One region of the Pedobacter sp. P26 genome, then DNA from elsewhere that is predicted to be linked to it. Evidence: riboswitches for the same ligand, from Rfam matches in the RefSeq annotation. Region 1 holds a riboswitch; each other region holds the start of a gene.
What was found. Region 1 has a riboswitch for S-adenosylmethionine ahead of metH (methionine synthase). Riboswitches for the same ligand answer to the same signal wherever they lie in the genome.
Positions count from the first base shown of each region.

Region 1 (4,958 bases):
GTTGAAAATCGATCTTAAATTTATTTTCGCGAGCTTCTTCCAACGTTTTAAAACGTTTATCAGAACGCTTATTTAAATGCGCTTCGCGGGCTTTGTCATATTCAGTCCTAATGCCTGCGATATAGTCATCTCTCGTTTCAGGATTCATCAAGGTACTGCAAACGGTAACACTTCTGGAAGCATCTAATACGTGAATAGCAGGACCTGAATAATTCGGCGCTACTTTTACGGCTGCATGGATCCTGGAAGTTGTTGCGCCACCTATTATTAATGGAATGGTAAAACCTTCGCGTTCCATTTCTTTTGCAAAGTGAACCATTTCATCCAGAGACGGTGTAATTAAACCACTTAAACCAATAATATCAGCATTTATTTCTTTGGCTTTTTTGATGATTTCCTGTGCCGGAACCATCACGCCCATGTCTACAATTTCGAAGTTATTGCAAGCCAATACTACGCCCACAATATTTTTACCAATATCGTGCACATCGCCTTTTACAGTGGCCATTAACACTCTTCCTGCCGACGAATTCTGATCCTGGTCAGGATTATCCAGTTTCTCCTGCTCAATAAACGGTAACAGATAGGCTACCGCTTTTTTCATTACCCTAGCCGATTTTACCACCTGGGGTAAGAACATTTTTCCGGCACCAAAAAGGTCCCCGACAATGTTCATTCCATCCATTAATGGTCCTTCAATTACCTGAATCGGGCGGGCATATTTTTGTCTGGCCTCTTCCACATCATCATCCAGGTATTCCACAATTCCCTTTACTAAAGAATGAGATAATCTTTCTTCAACAGAACCTTTTCTCCACTCTTCATCTTTAACCACCTCTTTACCTTTTGATTTTACGGTATCGGCATATTCTACTAAACGTTCTGTCGCATCTTCCCTTCGGTTCAAGAGTACGTCTTCTACCCTCTCTAATAGTTCTGGCGGAATTTCCTGATAAACCTCCAGCATCCCCGCGTTAACGATACCCATGTCTAAACCTGCCTGAATGGCGTGATAAAGAAATGCGGAGTGCATCGCTTCACGAACAGTATTATTTCCCCTGAAAGAGAATGAGATGTTCGAAACCCCACCACTCACTTTGGCATAAGGCAGGTTTTCTTTGATCCAACGGGTGGCATTTATAAAATCGACGGCATAATTATTATGCTCTTCCAATCCGGTTGCAACGGTTAAGATATTTGGATCAAAAATAATATCCTCTGGCGGGAAACCAATTTCGTTTACCAATATATCATAACTCCTTTTACAGATTTCCTTTCTACGCTCGTAATTATCGGCCTGCCCCTGCTCATCAAAAGCCATTACCACAACAGCAGCACCATATTGCATAATTTTGCGGGCACTTTCGCGGAATTTATCTTCCCCTTCTTTTAAGGAAATCGAGTTTACAATTCCTTTTCCCTGCAAACATTTTAAGCCATTTTCGATAACCGACCATTTCGATGAATCGACCATGATAGGCAATTTGGCAATATCGGGTTCAGAGGCAATGAGGTTTAAAAATTTGGTCATTGCTGCTTCCGAATCCAACATCCCCTCATCCATGTTCACATCAATTACCTGTGCACCGCCTTCAACCTGTTGCAAAGCAACGGCTAATGCAGCTTCATAATCGCCACCCAAAATCAGTTTGGAGAATTTTGGAGATCCGGTAATATTGGTTCTTTCACCAATATTGACAAAAATACTATCCGGAGTGATGGTTACAGGTTCCAATCCGCTTAAACGCATATAAGGCTCGAGCACCGGAATTTTGCGGGGTTCAGCTTTTCTGGCATTTTTGGCAATGCAACCAATATGTTCCGGCGTAGTACCACAACAACCGCCCACAATATTCACAAAGCCAGAGGCAATAAAATCGTCAACCAAATGTGCGGTTTCGTGTGGTTGCTCATCATAAGCACCAAACTCATTTGGTAATCCTGCATTTGGATAGGCCGAAACGTAACAACCTGCTTTTGCAGCAAGCTCCTCAATATGCGGACGCATTTCTTTTGCACCTAAAGCACAGTTAAAACCGATACTTAATGGTTTTGCGTGCATTACAGAGTTCAGAAAAGCTTCGGCAGTTTGCCCCGAAAGTGTTCTGCCGGAAGCATCGGTAATAGTACCAGAAATCATGATCTCCAGTTTACGGCCAATTACCTCTTCGTATTTTTTTATGGCTACAATAGCCACTTTAGCATTTAAAGTATCGAAAATAGTTTCGATTAATAATACATCAGAACCACCATCTACCAAACCCCGTACCTGCTCATAATAAGCAGCTTCCAGTTCATCAAAATAAACCGCCCTAAAACCAGGATCGTTTACATTCGGCGACATGGAAAGGGTACGGTTAGTTGGGCCAATAGCACCAGCCACAAAACACTTGCGACCGGGGTTTGCAGCCATAAATTCATTTACAGCTTCTTTTGCCACCCGTGCCCCTTCGAAACTCATTTCGTAAGAAAGGTCTTCCATCTGGTAATCGGCCATCGAAATGCGCTGGGTACTGAACGTATTGGTTTCGATGATATCGGCACCGGCCGCCAGGTATTCCAGGTGTATTGTTTTTATAATATCCGGACGTGTGATGTTGAGCAAATCGTTGTTGCCTTTTACATCACAGGGATGGTTTTTAAATCGCTCCCCTCTAAAATCTTCTTCGGTTAAGGTATATCGCTGAATCATGGTACCCATTGCACCATCAATCACCAAAATACGTTTCTCTAATTCTTCTCTTATACCCATTTGTTGTGTAAAATGTGGGATGGAAAATGGAAAATGGCAAGACACATCATACATCCTCCATTATACATTATTACATCCTAAAAGGCTTATCTAAAAAGTTGGTACGTGAATCGTAATCCTAAACTTATCTGTTTCCGCTATTTGCAGAATAGAATTTAGCACCTTGTAGGTTACAGGTTGCTAAGACTTCGTTGGGTCTAATCCCTCCGTCTTTCTTAATAAGCATACAAAAATGCAACAAAGCAACATCAATTCCAAAATTTATCGCCTTGCAACCAAATAAAATTACAAAGGCCACGCAAAACTGCGCAGCCTTAAGAATATTGTTCTGTTTTTAAAATCAGCAGACTACCTTTTTTCCATATTTTTTATTATACAAAATTACTATATACGCCAACCAAATTCCACCTACGGAACTTACAATATAGATATTTTCGGTTATAAAAGATTTAGTTATCGCCTGTATACAAGCGCCAATTAAGATGAAGCTAACAACTGCGACAAACTTATTCATTACTTTCTGCTTCCGAAAATGCGTAATAAGAAAAGGAAGATATTTAAGAAATCTAAGTATAAGGACAGCGCAGCTACAATAGCCATTTTTTTAGATTCAATCTGAAGAACCTGTTCGCCGCTAGCTTCGATCCCTTCGCCAATTCTTTTTATTTTTTGCACATCGTAAGCCGTTAATGCCGTAAATATGGCAATACCAATGAATGCCATAAACAAACTGAACTGTTCGCTTTGAACAAACATATTTATTACACTGGCAATCACTAAACCAATTACGCCAACCATTAAAATTGGCCCAAATTTACTTAGATCGATATTGGTTGTATAACCCATAAATGCCATAATTCCAAATATTCCGGCAGCTCCAGCAAAACAACTCACCACTGAGCCTGAAGTATAAGTTAACAAGATAAAACTTAAACTCACTCCAGTTAATACTGAATAAAGTACAAAAACGCCAATTAATGCTGGCAATGATAATCTGCTTAAACCGAATCCCATTAATAAAACCAATCCGAGTGGTGCAAACATCGCTACATAACCGAAAATCGACATGCTCACTTTTCCAGTTGAGGGATTAATATTTAAAAGGTATTGCATCAATTGCTCATTAGTACCAAATAAATACGCTGCCACTGTCGATAAACTTAACGCCACAAACATCCATAAGAAAACGTTGGCAAAGAATTTTTTAGAAACAGATCGTTCCTGAACGAAAACACTGTTGTCCTGATATTGATAATTTTGTTGTTCCATTTAATTTTTTGTGTATTTATTAGTTTTTATTTGAAATAAAGTCCGATTATCATTAATGCTAAAGCTATGAATAACCCAACAAACCATTTTATCATGTCTGTTTTTGTATTTGCCAAATCTTCTTTTGAGGCTAAATGTGCAGTTTTATCTACAACTGTTTTATCAACTTTAGACTCAATATAACTTGTTAAATTTTCGGCAACATCCTTATCTAGCTTTTCGCTTAAAGGTGCATATAACTGAGTTACTGAAATATTCATAATTATTAATGATTAAGCTTTGCCTTGTTAATCTCTTTCTTTAAATTATCTCGTAAGATAAAGATAATATTTTAGTTCAATCTTTTTGTCAACAGTTCTTCAACTTTTTTAAAGAATTGTAACGGTTTTAATGTACGCCATGGCAGATTATCAAATGCACCGCCAAAGTTAATGTAATAATCGATGCTATTATCGCGAAATTCGCTGATCACATGCTCCTGAAAATTTACCCCAACAATCCAGCCATCTTCTACTTCCTGAAACCATTCTTCGTAATAACTATCATCTGAAGCGTGAAAATTAAGTACATTTTCTCCTATCAGGATAAACTTATTAATGCCTTCGTCCATCATCAGCTCTAAAATATCGCGCTTCATCAGCATAATATCGTTGTTAATGGCATCGTTCCACTCGCCGATAAATTCGATAATGGCATAACTTCTGTCGTAGTCGGCATATAATACCTTCATGTACAGTGTATTCGAACCAAACTCATCCCATTGCGGATGCAATAAAAAGTTATAAATCTGCTTATCGAAGTAAAGTTCTGAATATTCGGTATTATAAAATGGCGAACGCTCATCTTCTGCCGAAATATAATCATCTCTCCACTGGTAATAAGGCTCAATTTCGTGCATATTTTCTAATTATTGAATGAGCGAGTTTTGAATGAGGGA
Region 1 is NZ_CP192574.1:5,731,534-5,736,491, forward strand. It holds gene metH (methionine synthase) at 1-2,752, opposite strand, end outside; SAM riboswitch class I at 2,874-2,977, opposite strand; gene ACQ86H_RS26665 (Bax inhibitor-1/YccA family protein) at 3,266-4,021, opposite strand; gene ACQ86H_RS26670 (hypothetical protein) at 4,048-4,281, opposite strand; gene ACQ86H_RS26675 (hypothetical protein) at 4,353-4,919, opposite strand.

Region 2 (4,958 bases), 3.0 Mb from region 1:
GTGCCATTTTCCTTTTTATTATCTGGATAATAGTAAGAAATACCACCATATTCTGCTGCTCTTCCCGGAAGCGTAGAAGCCAAAACACCAGTATAAGTACCTGTTGCATAAGTACCGTTATAAATAGAACCACCAATACTCGCATCAACCAATACGCCTAAACTTATACCTTTATACGTAAAGGTATTGTACACACCGCCAATCCAATCTGGTGTATATTTTCCCAATACCTGTTTGGTTGGGTTTGTAGCTGGTGCACCAGTGGCATTTACAATAATATTTCCATTGCCATCTCTTAAAAAGGCTGTTCCGAAAAGTGATCCATAAGGTTGTCCGACGGTAGCAATTACCTGCGCTGAATTGGTTGCTACAATGTAATTCGTTAATAATTTCTCCGCATCGAGTTCAATTACCCTACTCCTGTTTGCAGCGAAATTGAAATCAATATCCCATGTAAAAGTTTTTTTGACTGGGGTGATGCCCAATTGTGCTTCTATACCCTTGTTATTTATTTTTCCGGCATTAAGCAGTTTTGAGCTAAATCCGGTACTTTGACTTACATCGGCAGCCAAAATCTGATTGTAACTATTGGTATTGTATGCACTTAAATCGAAACGTAACCTTTTGTTAAAGAACACCGCCTCAACGCCCAGTTCTGTTGAAGTGGTAGTTTCTGGTTTGAGGTTAGGATTAAGGTCGATATTACTTGTGGTAAGTTGAGGGTTTGCGTTAAATGGCGCACTAAATGCGTAAGTATTGATCAAACGATAAGGATCTGCATCTTTACCTACTTTAGACCAGCCCCCACGTATTTTCAAATAATTAAGTGCTTCACTTTTAATGTCAAATGCTTCGGTTGCTACAAAGCTTCCGTTAAATGACGGGTAAAAATAAGACCTGTTCTGCGCAGGCAAAGTAGACGACCAATCGTTACGTGCCGTGATGTTGGCGAAAAGGTAATTTCTGAAACCGATCTGACCTGATGCATAAACGCTATATGATTTTAAACGCGATAAATTATTGGATGAAATCAAGGGATCACGAGAGTTTTTAAGGGTATAAAGTCCGGCGATGGCCAGTTTAGGTGCACTTTGATCATTCTGCTCAATATATTGCCTGCGGATGTTACCGCCACCCAATAATTCTAAGCTAAAATCATCGTTTAACTGTTTGTTAAAGTTTAAGGTTGCGTCGGTATTATTCTCGCTTACCGTAAAGGCACTTTCGGTGTAAGATCCAAAAGGTGTTCCGTTCGTACCATAAGCGATTCTAACTTTACGCCTATCGTTGTAATAATCCGTACCCGATCTGAAATTGAAATCAAGGCCATCAATAATTTTATAATTAAGGGCTAAACTACCTATAATCCGACTGCGGTTCTGCGAAACTGTATTTTCGTAAGCTACCCAATATGGATTGCTGTAATAGCTATTATTCCAGTTAAACGTTTTTCCATTTTCATCCAAATAGTTTTTTAGCTGGTTAATATCAACCTGACGGCCGAACCAGGTAAACTGCAACATGGTACTGGTTGATCTTGATCCACCCGTTCCTGGTAAATTATCAGAATTAAGTTTGCTGTAATTTGCGTTTGCGGTTAAAGTTAATTTAGGTGTTACTTTTACTGTGGTATTCAATACAAACGAATTTTTGCCCTGTCCGGAGTTTGGTACTATACCTACTTGTTTCAGGTTATTGTACGATAATCGGAAGTCGTATTTTTCGCCAGCATCTGCAACAGATACCCCATTATTTAAGGAATATCCCGTTTGAAAGAAATCGCGTACGTTATCCGGATGGGCTACAAACGGAACAGGCACCCCTTTGGAATAAAACTGCGGAATTAACCTACCATCCAGTTTTGGTCCCCAGCTCTCATCTACCCCATCATTAATACCTTTACCAGCGCCATCCACATAACTGAACTTACCTTCTGATCCCTGACCAAAAGCATTTTGATAAACCGGCAGGGTGAGCAAAGTTTCTAGAACCGCGTTTGAATTAATGGCAATGCCCAATCCTTTTTTCGATTTACCTGTTTTGGTTTTAATGAGGATCACCCCTGCTGCAGCCCTCGAGCCATATAATGCAGCTGCATTTGGTCCTTTTAGGACGCTCATCGATTCGATGTCCTCCGGATTGATATCTGAAATGGTATTGGCGTAATCCCTGGCCCCAGCCGAATTCAACTGCGAGTTATCTACCGGAATTCCATCAACCACAAATAAAGGCTGGTTATTTCCGGCTATAGATGTTTCTCCTCTGATGACTACGCGAGATGATCCCATACTCCCCTGACTGTTCGTTACCCTAACCCCAGCTATTTTTCCAGCCAATGCATTTACCAGGTTAGATTCTTTAGCTTCGGCTACACGGTCTCCTTTCAATTCCTGAACGGCATAACCCAAAGATTTTTTCTCCCTTGAAATACCAAGAGCCGTTACTACCACTTCGTCAAGCGCATTATCGCTGGGTTGAAGAATGACCGAAATTGGGCCAGCATTTTTGTTGATTTGTATTTCCTGAGTTTTGAAGCCAATGTATGAAAATACTAAAATGGCTTGATCAGGCGCACTGATAGAAAAAACGCCCTTACCATCAGAAATAGTGGTTTGTTTGGTTTCTTTGATAAGAATAGAAACGCCTGGCAGTGTTTCGCCATCCGCCGATTTTACCGTTCCGGTAATGGTGACATTTTGAGCAAATACCTGCTGCGTAATAAAGAGCAGTAAGATGAGTGGTATTGATTTAAAAAGTTTGATCATGTGTATGTTTAAAAATTAGTTAAAAGATAAAAATCTGGGCAAAACGACTCCTAAACAGTTAATAAACGTGTTTTATTAAAAATAAAATGGAGTGGTTAGATCAAATGGGCCTGTTAAAACGGAGCAATTTTAACAGGGCGTGCGCATTCGGAAATATGCATTAGGGTTTGCATCAATGGATTTTAACTCGTCTGTTTTTTTCATTTCAATGATTTTCTATAAAACATATTTACTTATCAAAAGCAGCGTCAGGGCAAAAAAATAGCACCCCTTAAATCAGAAGTGCTCCATATATTTTGATAAGGATAATGCAAACAACTGACTTAACTACCCCAGATTCATCAGGGATGGAATTAGCACCATTTCTATAAATTAGATGGTTGCTAAGGCTTCACAGGGCCATTCCCTCCGCCTTTCTTGATAAGTATTTTAAAATAACTGGGGCAAAGGTATAATTAATTCCATTTATCCTATAGTTTTTATAGATTTTTAATGAAATATTTTTTATTTGGTTATTCCGCCCGTATATTTGTCGACTAATTTAGTCGATTAACACACGTCCTGATGAACCTAAAATCCATATTTACCGCCATACTGGCCATATCAACCTCTTTAACCTTTGCGCAACAACAGGCTGTATTGGCCAATCGCCAACAAGCAACAATCAAAGAAAAAAAGCAAAAGCATTTGTTGCGCTGGGCCATTGGCGTGGTATAGCGAAAGTAAAGGAAGGATTAGAAATCCCTTTTAATTTCGAAATCAACGAAAAAAGCGGTCAACAGAAATTATATTTCCGCAATGCCGAAGAAAGTTTCGAAGGTGGTCGGGTAAAACAAACTGCCGATTCACTTTTTGTCAAACTGGATCAGTTTGATAACGAACTTGCATTTGCTATAGTTGGTGATCAACTAACCGGCGCATTAAGAAAACAGGATAAAACTGGCAAACCTTTGATAATTATTGCCGAGCGAAAAAATTATCGTTTCAAAACTGATAAACCTGCCACAGCAGACTATTCTGGAAGTTATGATGTGGTTTTTACATCGACAAATGGTAAGGAAGAAAAAACAGTAGGTTTATTTAAGCAAACAGGAAACAAACTTACCGGCACATTTTTACGTGTAACCGGCGATTCTCGTTATCTTGAAGGCGTGGTAGAAGGCAATGAATTCCAGCTTTCGAGTTTCATCGGCTCCTCTCCTTCTTACTATAAAGGCACCTTTCAGCCAGACGGTACTTTAAGTGGTGAAATTTTGGGTGCAAGGGGAAGTCAGGCTTTTACCGGAACCAAAAACAAAGATGCTGCCCTGCCCGATCCTTACAAACTTACCTACCTGAAAAAAGGATACAAAACGCTTGATTTCAGCTTTCCTGATGTAAACGGCAAAAAGATTTCGTTAAAGGATGAAAAATATAAAAACAAGGTTGTGATTTTAACCATCACAGGTAGCTGGTGCCCTAATTGTGTTGACGAAGTTACTTTTATGGCGCCATGGTACAAAAAGAACAAAAACCGCGGTGTAGAAATTATCGGTTTACATTATGAACGTTCAACGGAGCCTGAATATGCAAAGAAAGTAATGACCCGTTTCAGAGACCGTTTTGGTATCGAATATGACCAGGTATTGGCAGGTACAGCGGACAAACAAGTAGTATCTGAATCATTGCCTGCGCTTGATTCATTTTTATCGTTTCCAACCACGATAATTATTGATAAACAAGGTAATGTAGCACAAATTCATACAGGTTTTAATGGCCCGGCCACCGGTAAATTTTATGATGAATTTTTGAAAGAATTTAATACAGAGATTGATACGCTGTTGAAGAAATAGGCATCATGGTTTTATTCCTTAGTTGTCATTCTAAACGCAGTGAAGAATCTTCTTATCTGTTGGTGTTTTAAAAAAGAAATAAAGCGTTGGCCGGTGAGACACCGGCTAATAGGATGAAAAACTTTAACAGTCGTCCAGACAAGCCGCTCCAAACAATAATGCATAATATATATTTTTTTGGAAAACAGGTACAGCACTCTTAGGTTCAGGCAGTCCTTCTTTCCGCTTCTATCTTTTTGTGAATGAGCTACATAAAACAATTATTTTTACAACAAAAAGGATAGCCGATACAATAAGGTTTATTCAACCAGGGATTGTAGAACGGAATCTACGCCGAACCTAAAGCGAATTCACCGAAAGT
Region 2 is NZ_CP192574.1:2,753,191-2,758,148, reverse strand. It holds gene ACQ86H_RS12810 (SusC/RagA family TonB-linked outer membrane protein) at 1-2,765, opposite strand, end outside; SAM riboswitch class I at 3,086-3,192, opposite strand; gene ACQ86H_RS12805 (hypothetical protein) at 3,330-3,482, shown strand; gene ACQ86H_RS12800 (peroxiredoxin family protein) at 3,716-4,597, shown strand.
Region 2: another riboswitch for S-adenosylmethionine. It lies ahead of ACQ86H_RS12810 (SusC/RagA family TonB-linked outer membrane protein); the one in region 1 lies ahead of metH (methionine synthase).

Region 3 (4,958 bases), 1.5 Mb from region 1:
ACGGAACCTAACGAAACACAGAAATCAATACATGTTCGATAAAAGATTCTTCGTTGCACTCAGAATGACAACCAGATTTAGCCAGCGGAAGGGAGAATAAACTTCCTCCCTTTCTCCGCTAACCTTAACAAGAGAGATTTTAATTATTCGCTACAAGCTGTACATTCAGCTCAAAATCATCGTAAATAGCTTTATCGCCCAGGTTTTCGAAAAAACTCTTAGACCTGAATTTGATATCATACCTGGTTCTATCGACCGTAATTTTTGCATTGGCAATTACTTTATTACCATCTTGTTTAACTGTTGCCGGAAAACTGATTTCATTCGTAATGCCTTTAATAGTGAGCTTTCCTTTAACATCATAAGTTCCTGCACCCGTACTTTGCACCGATGTGATGTTGAAAGTGGCTTTACCAAATTTTTCTACCGCAAAAAAATCGTCGCTTTTTAAGTGTCCCAATAGCTTTGCATTGGTTTCTTTATCGGTAAGATCGGTAACTGCAATGGTTTTGGTATCGAGTTCGAAACTACCGCCTTTTAGTACTTTATTATCTAAAGCCAGCGATCCGGAAGTTACATTGATGGTGCCTGAATGTTCTCCAGTTACCTTTTTAGCTAGCCAGGTGAGTTTGCTTTGTTCAGGGCTTACTTTATAGTTTACCAGTTTCGTTGATATGACTTCGGTAGCTACCTTTAGTTTAGGCTTAGGTCCGTTTAAAGCTGTGAAAGATGAAGCTACAACTGTGGTAGCAATAAGTGCAATCGTTTTATACTGTAACATGATATATATGGTATTTAATTTAGGTGGTTTAGCTATTTTCCATTGGATTGTGCCTCAAAATAGGCTGCTGAGGGTACTGGTTCTGCAATTAATTCATCCAGAACTTTATTGAATTTTTCTCGTAATCATCGTAATATTTACCTGTAACGGTTCCGGTATAACCCGTATATATTTCGCGTACTTCTCCTTTTCTATCGATAATAATGGTGGTTGGATAAGCGATGAATTTGTTCAATGCCGGAAGTTTATCTGCAACCAATCTTTTATCGGCCAATCCGCCGAATAGGATATCGTATTTAATGTTGTACTTATCGCGAAGTTTACCAAGTGTATATTTCCCATATTCAAGATCATCTTTTTGCTCGAAACCAATAGCAATGGCTTCTACACCTCTTTTACTGTTCTTATTGAACCAGGGTGAAAGGAATACAGTTTGATCAGTACAGTTTGGGCACCAGGTACCCACCAATTCTACAATCACAACCTTGCCTTTATATTTATCATCAGTTAATGAGACAGGCTTCCCATTCAGATCAGGAAAAGTAAAAGCAAGTTTTTTAACGCCTTCCTTTAAATGTGTTAGTTTATAAGGATCTGGCAATTCTGCCTGACTGTCTTTTACACCGGTAAACTTTAAGTTATCGTAAATGCCCTGGCTAATTTCGCCTGAAAGTGTGCCGTCTTCATTAATGGTGCCCCTATAAATTTTAGGACTTGGTCCGCTAAAACCAGAAAGTACAAACTGATTTCCCTGTACGGTACCTTCCAGCTCACGGCTATCGCCAGTTACCTGCATAATTACACCAGTAAGTTTATTTCCTTCTTGTTTTAATATGGCAACTTTGTTTGGAACGGCTTCTTTGGAAAAACCCTTAAACTCCCATTTACCAGTTAAGTTGGCAACAGGCGCAACATCTTTTCCCGGCTCAACAAAACGATAAGATTTACCTTGCTCTGCAGTAAAGGGCAAAGCATTGCCCTGCAAACCCGGCACCAGGCTTCTATATTCACCAGATATCCGGCCATCGCTTTCTATTTTGGCCACCAAAGCTGCATCGTAAGTATTCATTTTGATAAAGAGTGAATCCTGCCCCAAATATTTGATGTGGAAATCGTCTCTCCGTGTGCCGTTTAGCAGTGTAAAGGTGGCATGCGCTGCATCTTTACCTTTCAGTTCGAAATTAAAAGGCACTTCTGTTTCGGCAACTTTAAAAACACCACGCCAAATTCCTTCTTTTATAAATTTTTTGGTCGTTTTTGGCTCTTCATTTACCTTATCTACAGCAAAGGCTGTTGTAGAAATGAGCGATACCAGAACCAGCGCCTGCATTTTAGCCATGTAGTTTTTCATATTATAAAGTTTTAAGTGTAGGTTAAAATATGGGATGCAATACGATGCAGCCCCATATTTAGTTTAGTTGGTTTGGTTTATTTACTTTTTAGTGTTTCTGCTGAAGCCAGTTTTTCGGGTACAGGTTCTGCGATCAGCTCGTCGAGCACTTTATTGAATTTGGTTTCGTAATCGTTAAAATATTTTCCAGTTACCGTTCCGGTGTAACCAGTATAAATTTCCCTTACATTGCCTTTTCTATCGATAATGATGGTTGTTGGAAAAGCAATGAATTTATTTAGCGCAGGTAGTTTTTCGGCCACTACTCTTTTATCGGCAATGCCACCAAACAGGATATCGTAAGTGATGCCATATTTCTCTTTCAGTTTGCCTAAAGTGTATTTGGCATATTCAAGATCATCTTTTTGCTCGAAACCAATTGCAATGGCTTCTACCCCGCGTTTTTGGTTCTTTTTAAACCATGGCGAAAGAAAAACAGTTTGATCGGTGCAGTTAGGACACCAGGTACCGATCGTCTCAATAATTACGACCTTACCTTTATATTTATCGTCGGTTAAGGAAACATTTTTTCCTGTTAAATCTGGAAAGGTAAAATCAAGTTTTTTATAACCTTCTTTAAGAAAAGTAAGTTTGTAAGGATCAGGAAGCTCGGCATTTTCGTTGCGCTGGCCATCAAATTTCAGGTTTTTATATATCCCAAAGCCCTGCTCTCCGGTAATGCTATTATCGTCATTTATTTTTCCTTTCACAATAAAAGGACTTGGTCCGGTAAAACCAGATAATTCAAATTCATCGCCCTGTACGGTGCCTTCCAGTTCCCTGGTATCGCCATTTTTTCCATGCTCTGCCACAAAAGGAAGTGAATTACCCCTGAAACCAGGTACCAGGCTGCGGTATTCACCTGATAATGTTCCATCGGTTTCTATTTTTGCCACCAAAGCAGCATCGTAAGTATTCATTTTTACATAGATGGAATCGTCACCACGCCTCTCTACATGGAAATCATCACGTCTGGAACCATTAATTAAGGTTAAGATACCCGTTTGAGGGCTTTTACCTTTCAATTCGAAATTAAAGGGCACTTTTGATTCGCTTACACTAAACTCACCCCTCCAAATCCCTTCTTTTGGGAATGGTTTTGCCACCCTGGCAGATGCAATACCTCCCAATAACAGGACTGAGGTGGTTAAGCATGCAATTCTTGAGGAAATTTTCATTTTCATAATCATCATTATTAGTTAAACACTATCGTTTTAGAGTTTTTAATAACAAGGCATAATTTTTCCCACAGAAAACCATATAGCATGGATACAGGCTGTTTAAGCAACTGTTATGCTTTTAATGAAATCCCTAACAGGAAACGTGAGTTTACTTGTTATTGGTTAATTTATAATCTATTGCTAGATCAGTTTGAGCACTTTTTCCTATGGAAAGTTGCTAGAAGTTCAACGAGTACTGACTCTCCCTTCTTCTGTATAAATCAACTAATTAATGGTGGTGAATTAATTAGAGTAATAACCTAAACTAGTGGTGGTGATTAGTTAGGCGGTTCCTGATACCCCGGCAACTTATTGACTGAAATACATGACCACCATAATATTCTATCAAAAGGCCCCGGGGTACCAGGATTTTTAAATAAGAATATCTGAATGAAAACCTTTATCAGGTGATCTGTATCTTAGCTTATATTAGCGGCAACAGCAGTTATATTGATCTGAATAATTGATCAGAAAATATGGCTGAGGTTGTCTGCGGAGTTTCATATTGAACGTAAATTTGCTAGTGAACTATTATATTTTTTTGTAAAAGTATAAACTTTGATTAATTTAAACAATTATTCCTATAGATTTTATAGACTTTATCTGTAAATAATTGATTTACAGATATATAATTTGCAATCATTAATTTAGGCAGGGCGTTTGTTATTCTGAATGCAGTGAAGAACCCGGAGGCTCTGCGAAGCAAATCTTTAATTATTAAGAATACTAAAGTCAACTGTAAGATCCGTCGTTGCACTCAGGATGACAAATTGCGAGCGATTGTGTTTTATCGTCAACCTGTCCCATCTTCCATTTTTTACCACAGAGATCATAAAGAGAAAAACACGAAGAGCATGGAGCCTTTTCATTCCATCATTCATTTTACATTTTCCACCCTTTACCATAAAGGGCACTAAGGGAAGGCGCAAAGCTGCTATCATTCTGAACGCAGTGAAGAACCCAGAAGGCTCTGCGAAGCAAATCTTTAATTATTAAGAATACTAAAGTCAACTGTAAGATCCGTCGTTGCACTCAGGATGACAAATTGCGAGCGATTGTGTTTTATTGTCAACCTGTCCCATCTTCCATTTTTTACCACAGAGGTCATAAAGAGAAAAACACGAAGAGCATGGAGCCTTTTCATTCCATCATTCATTTTACATTTTCCACCCTTTACGATAAAGGGCACTAAGGGAAGGCGCAAAGCTGCTGTCATTCTGAACGCAGTGAAGAACCCAGAGGCTCTGCGAAGCAAATCTTTTATTTTAAAAAAAGTTAACAGCTAAAAGATCCTTAGTTGCACTCAGGATGACAAATTGAGAATGCGATCGTCATCCTGATCTGATAGTTATAGGATTTTTTCAGGATCTATCTACAATTTATTTCACACACATAAACAACTAAAAATCAACAAATTAAACGATTAAAAAGGTTTTAATAATTACAAAAGCCAAATTAAACTACTATTTCTATAGAATTTATAGTAATTAATTTATACTTTTGTTGAATCTTATTCAAAATTGAATCTAAAGCTGTTTGAAAAGATCATATAGTCATGTGGCTGAGT
Region 3 is NZ_CP192574.1:4,227,777-4,232,734, forward strand. It holds gene ACQ86H_RS19635 (YceI family protein) at 140-781, opposite strand; gene ACQ86H_RS19640 (peroxiredoxin family protein) at 870-2,132, opposite strand; gene ACQ86H_RS19645 (peroxiredoxin family protein) at 2,210-3,355, opposite strand; SAM riboswitch class I at 3,517-3,614, opposite strand; tRNA gene ACQ86H_RS19650 (tRNA-Cys) at 4,943-4,958, shown strand, end outside.
Region 3: another riboswitch for S-adenosylmethionine. It lies ahead of ACQ86H_RS19645 (peroxiredoxin family protein); the one in region 1 lies ahead of metH (methionine synthase).

Region 4 (4,958 bases), 2.4 Mb from region 1:
CTGAATGCAAAGCACTAAATTCTGCTCCCGGAATATGATCGGCCAGGTATTTTTGCTCTGATAAAGGAAACAAAACATCATTTTCTATCCCGATTACTAAAGTATTTGCCGTAATTAGTTTTAGTGCATCTGCAATACTTTTGCGGTTACGGCCCACATTGTGGCTATCCATTGCTTTGGTTAAATAATAATAACTGTAAGCGTTAAAGCGGTTGATCAGCTTTTCTCCCTGATAGTTCTGATAAGAAGACGATCTGAAATTGTCTGTCTTATCGTTTACACTTTCTAACTGTGTACTGCCGTAAGCACTGTAGGTTCTATAACTTAAAAGTGCAATGCTTCGGGCTGTTTTTAAACCCTTGCTGCCACCGTTTGGTTGGTTGGCATAAAAAGTTCTGTCTGTTGTGATGGCTAAACGCTGGCTTTCGTTAAACGCAATTCCCCATGGAGAATGCGCAGCATTAGTCGCAATTAAGATCAGGTTTTCAATTTTATTAGGTTCCGAAATGCTCCATTCCACAGCCTGTTGCCCACCTAAAGAACCACCGATTAATAATTTAATATAATCAATACCTAAATGTGAAGCCAATAACTGATGTGCCGATACTAAATCCCGGATAGTAAATTGTGGAAACGAAAGATAATAAGGCAAGCCCGTTACCGGATTGGTACTTAACGGGTTGGTACTGCCATAATGAGAGCCTAAAACATTTGCACAGACAATATAATGCTCTTCCGGATTGAACAAAGCATTTTGACCGAACAAACCTTCCCACCATTCAAAAACATCAGCATTGGCAGTAAGTGCATGGCAAACCCAAATTACATTATCTTTATTTGCATTTAATTTGCCATAAGTTTGATAAGCAACTTGCAGGTTACGGATTTTTTTCCGCTCTCTAATTTGAACTGTTTATTATAATTATATGTTGATGCTGTACTCATTGTTTATTGTATTCGGAAAATGAACGGGCTTAGGCTGATAAACTCTCTGTAGGGATCTGAACATTTATAGATGCAAAAGCCTGCTCGAAATCGGCCTTAATATCATCGATGTGTTCAATACCGACTGAAACCCGTAATGCGTTTGGCTTTACACCTGCAGCCAATTGCTCCGCTTCACTCAATTGTTGGTGTGTGGTTGCCGACGGTTGGATAATCAACGTTTTGGCATCGCCCACGTTTGCGAGATGCGAAACCAGTTTTAAGTTATCAATAACCTGTGTGGCATTTTCTTTACTTCCTTTTAATTCGAAAGATAGAACCGCGCCGAAACCGTTACTTAAATATTTTTTTGCCAGGCTATTATATTTGCTGCTCGCTAATCCTGGATATTGTACTTCCTGAACTAATGGATGGTTTTCTAACCAGGTGGCCAGTTCTAAAGCATTATCAACATGGCGTTGAACGCGGAGTGATAAGGTTTCCAATCCTTGTAATAAAAGAAACGAATTGAAAGGTGATAAGGCAGGCCCTAAATCTCTTAGTCCTTCTACGCGCGCCCGGATAATAAACTGAATATTGCCAAATGGTCCGCCGATGCCAAAAACATCACTGAAAACCAACCCGTGATAGCCTGCTGATGGCTCAGAGAACTGAGGGAATTTTCCATTGCCCCAATTGTAGTTTCCACCATCGATGATCACACCACCAATACTCGTTCCATGGCCACCAATCCATTTCGTTGCAGATTCTACCACAATATTGGCTCCGTGTTCCAATGGTTTAAATAAATAACCGCCTGCGCCAAAAGTATTATCAACCACTAATGGAAGATCATATTTTTTAGCAATTGCAGCAATTTTCTGAAAATCTGGCACACTAAAAGCAGGATTGCCAATGGTTTCCAGGTATATTGCCTTAGTTTTATCTGTTATTTTAGCTTCAAATTCTTCAGGTACATCTGGATTTGCAAAATCAACATGGATACCCAAACGTTTAAAAGCAACTTTAAACTGGTTATAAGTTCCACCATAAATATGAGTAGAAGAAACAATGCTGTCGCCAGCTTCTAAGATATTATTTAGGGCAATAAACTGAGCGGCCTGCCCTGATGCTACTGCTAAAGCCGCTACACCACCTTCTAAAGCTGCAATTCTTTTTTCGAAAACATCATTGGTAGGATTCATGATCCTGGTGTAAATGTTGCCAAACTCTTTTAAGGCAAATAAATTAGCTCCATGTTCGGCGCTGTTAAATCCGTAAGAAGTGGTTTGGTAAATCGGCACAGCCCTCGAACCTGTTGTGGGATCTATTTCCTGGCCAGCGTGTAATTGTAAAGTTTCAAATTTATATGATGTTGACATGATTACTATTTTATTTTGTTGAACGATTAGATATGGTGGTTTAGGTTGATCCTAAAACCTGGCAGGGCGTATCCCGATGTTCGGGACCTTCCAGTTTGAAAGAAACAAAAAAGGAAGATTTTTTTAACTAATGTATGCAACAGCACATACAAATAACCGCACGCATATTGCAACAAGTAAAAGAAACAGAGTATTGTTCTGCCTTTTTAAGGTTTGCATTGGGTTCGCTTAGCGATTGAAGATTTAATGTTTTCATCAGTTCTAATTTATATCACCAGATAACACCATGCTATCCGGTCAGGAATTGGCACCTTCTCTTTCTGAGGGTTGCCAGTGGGTCATCGAGCCAGTCTCTCGCCACTTCTTTATAAATCAACCCGTGAAGATTGACTTTTATTTAGCTTTCCACCAAATAATATTTCAAATGTCTTAATTAAATTTTAATTCACAAAATAAAATTTTGATTTTTAAATTAACTATCTAAAAATGAACTCGTTATTTTTATGCTGAGTTTGCCATTTAAAATTTTTAATATAAAATTAACGCTTAATATTTTAAGTTTGTGCATCCTATCTAAATCGTAACTTTATGAAAAACACAAAATCACTATGTTTAGGACTGTTATTTATTGTAACGGGTTTAAACAATGCCAGCGCTCAATTTGGAGGCTTAAAAGATAAATTATTAAAAGTAGGCACAGCACAGGGTGCTAAAGCCCTGGGGGTAGACAGGTTTTTAAAACAACCCGCCGCTATTACTACTAGTTTTGAAGATGTAAACAGGGAAGGTGAAAAAATGCCAGACTTTGTTAATCCTTCAAAATTAAAAGCACAGCCTTTATATTTATTGCCCAAAAACCCTGAGGGTGGTTTTGTACTTTGCGAAGGATTGTACGAAATGACGAATAAAAGCTATTGTTTAAAAGCCGGAACATTTGCGCCTTCAAAAGGAGATGGTTACATGTTTGCACCGGTTTTAGGCCCGAAAGAAGAAATTGTGGTTTCTATTTTGAAAAGTGCAGAAAAACATCCTGAAGTAGAACAGCACGATATACAAGCGCTACTTTGGACAATTATTGCCAGAACAAAATTTGCCGATTACAACGGACAGGTTAAAGTAACTGCCCTTAAACTATTAACACCTAAACAGCTTACACAATTAGAAGGTGGCGCCCTGGGCATTTTGCCTTTCGATGTCATGGAAAAAGCTAAAGATCAATTGCCATCTGGCGTGAGGGCAGTTTTTGAGGCAGAAAATAATATCCGCCAATTGGTATCCTCTGGTAACTATACTTATGCTGATATGGAGAAATATGCTATAATAGCAGGGATGGCCCCGCCAAGAAGCGATGTGCCAAGTGGCATCTGGACGAAACATCCTGATGGTTATTATGTGCGTTATTTTCCTTCAGGATATTCGATTACCAAAGTGCAGGTATATGTACCAAAAGAATTGTTAGCTAACGGAAATAAATTGATTTATGATGCAGCAGGAGATATTGCTTGTCCAGCCAATACAGGCTCGCAACGTTTGGCGCAAACTAATGAGCCATTGGAGGCTAACTATTCGTTAAAGTTGACCACGATTTGTAATTCTAAGTAGGTTTTGGAAAATTAGGGTTCTGTAATCCTTATGCGATTGCAGTCCCGCTTTACGCTTTATCTTTTTGGCTACCCTTCGACTTCGCTCAGGGTGACAGCCAAAAAGGATATAGCTGCAATCGGGTTTAGCAACAGAGGTTCAAAATAACTATAAGAGGCTTTCTCATAATATTGTTGTCATCCTGAGCTTGTCGAAGGACCTGTTTTAAATATCTTACAAGGCGTTTCGACAGGCTCAACGTGACAAATTCAATTGAATTACAATTTATTATACAGCTTCTATTTTTTTAACCCAGCGCCTGCGCTAAATCGGCAATAATATCATCTACATGTTCCAGTCCTACTGAAATGCGGAGCAAGTTTTTAGGCGTTTTACTATCCGGCCCCTCAACTGAATAACGGTGTTCAATCAAACTCTCTACACCACCTAAACTCGTTGCCTGTGCAAATAGTTGGACTTTATTTACCACTTTATGAGCAGCTTCTGCATCGCCCTTAACTAAAAACGACATCATTCCGCTGAAATCTTTCATCTGTTTTCTGGCAATTTCATGCTGTGGGTGACTCTCCAACCCAGGATAAAAAACGGCTTCAACATTAGGATGTCCGTTTAAATAGTGGGCTACTTTTTTTCCATTTTCACAATGGCCCTTCATGCGGTAGGCCAGGGTTTTAATGCTACGCGTTAATAAAAAGCAATCGAAAGGAGAGGGTACTGCACCGCCTGTTTGCTGTATATTTTTGATACGTTCCCATAATTCATCTTTTTTTGCCGTTACTAATATCCCGCCGAGCACATCACTATGACCACCTATGTATTTGGTACTGCTGTGCATGACCATATCGGCGCCCAACAAAATCGGATTTTGTAAAATTGGAGAAGCAAAGGTGCTGTCGCAAACCAGGGTGATATTTTTTGCTTTAGCTATTTTGGCAATCTCTTCAATATCGGTAACCTTTAATAATGGATTTGATGGCGTTTCGATCCAGATCAGTTTGGTATTAGGCTTAATGCTCGATTGTATCAGATTTAAATCGGTTTGATCAACAA
Region 4 is NZ_CP192574.1:3,359,518-3,364,475, reverse strand. It holds partial or broken gene ACQ86H_RS15610 (homoserine O-acetyltransferase family protein) at 1-945, opposite strand, end outside; gene ACQ86H_RS15605 (O-acetylhomoserine aminocarboxypropyltransferase/cysteine synthase family protein) at 975-2,306, opposite strand; SAM riboswitch class I at 2,570-2,680, opposite strand; gene ACQ86H_RS15600 (hypothetical protein) at 2,895-3,908, shown strand; gene ACQ86H_RS15595 (trans-sulfuration enzyme family protein) at 4,195-4,958, opposite strand, start outside.
Region 4: another riboswitch for S-adenosylmethionine. It lies ahead of ACQ86H_RS15605 (O-acetylhomoserine aminocarboxypropyltransferase/cysteine synthase family protein); the one in region 1 lies ahead of metH (methionine synthase).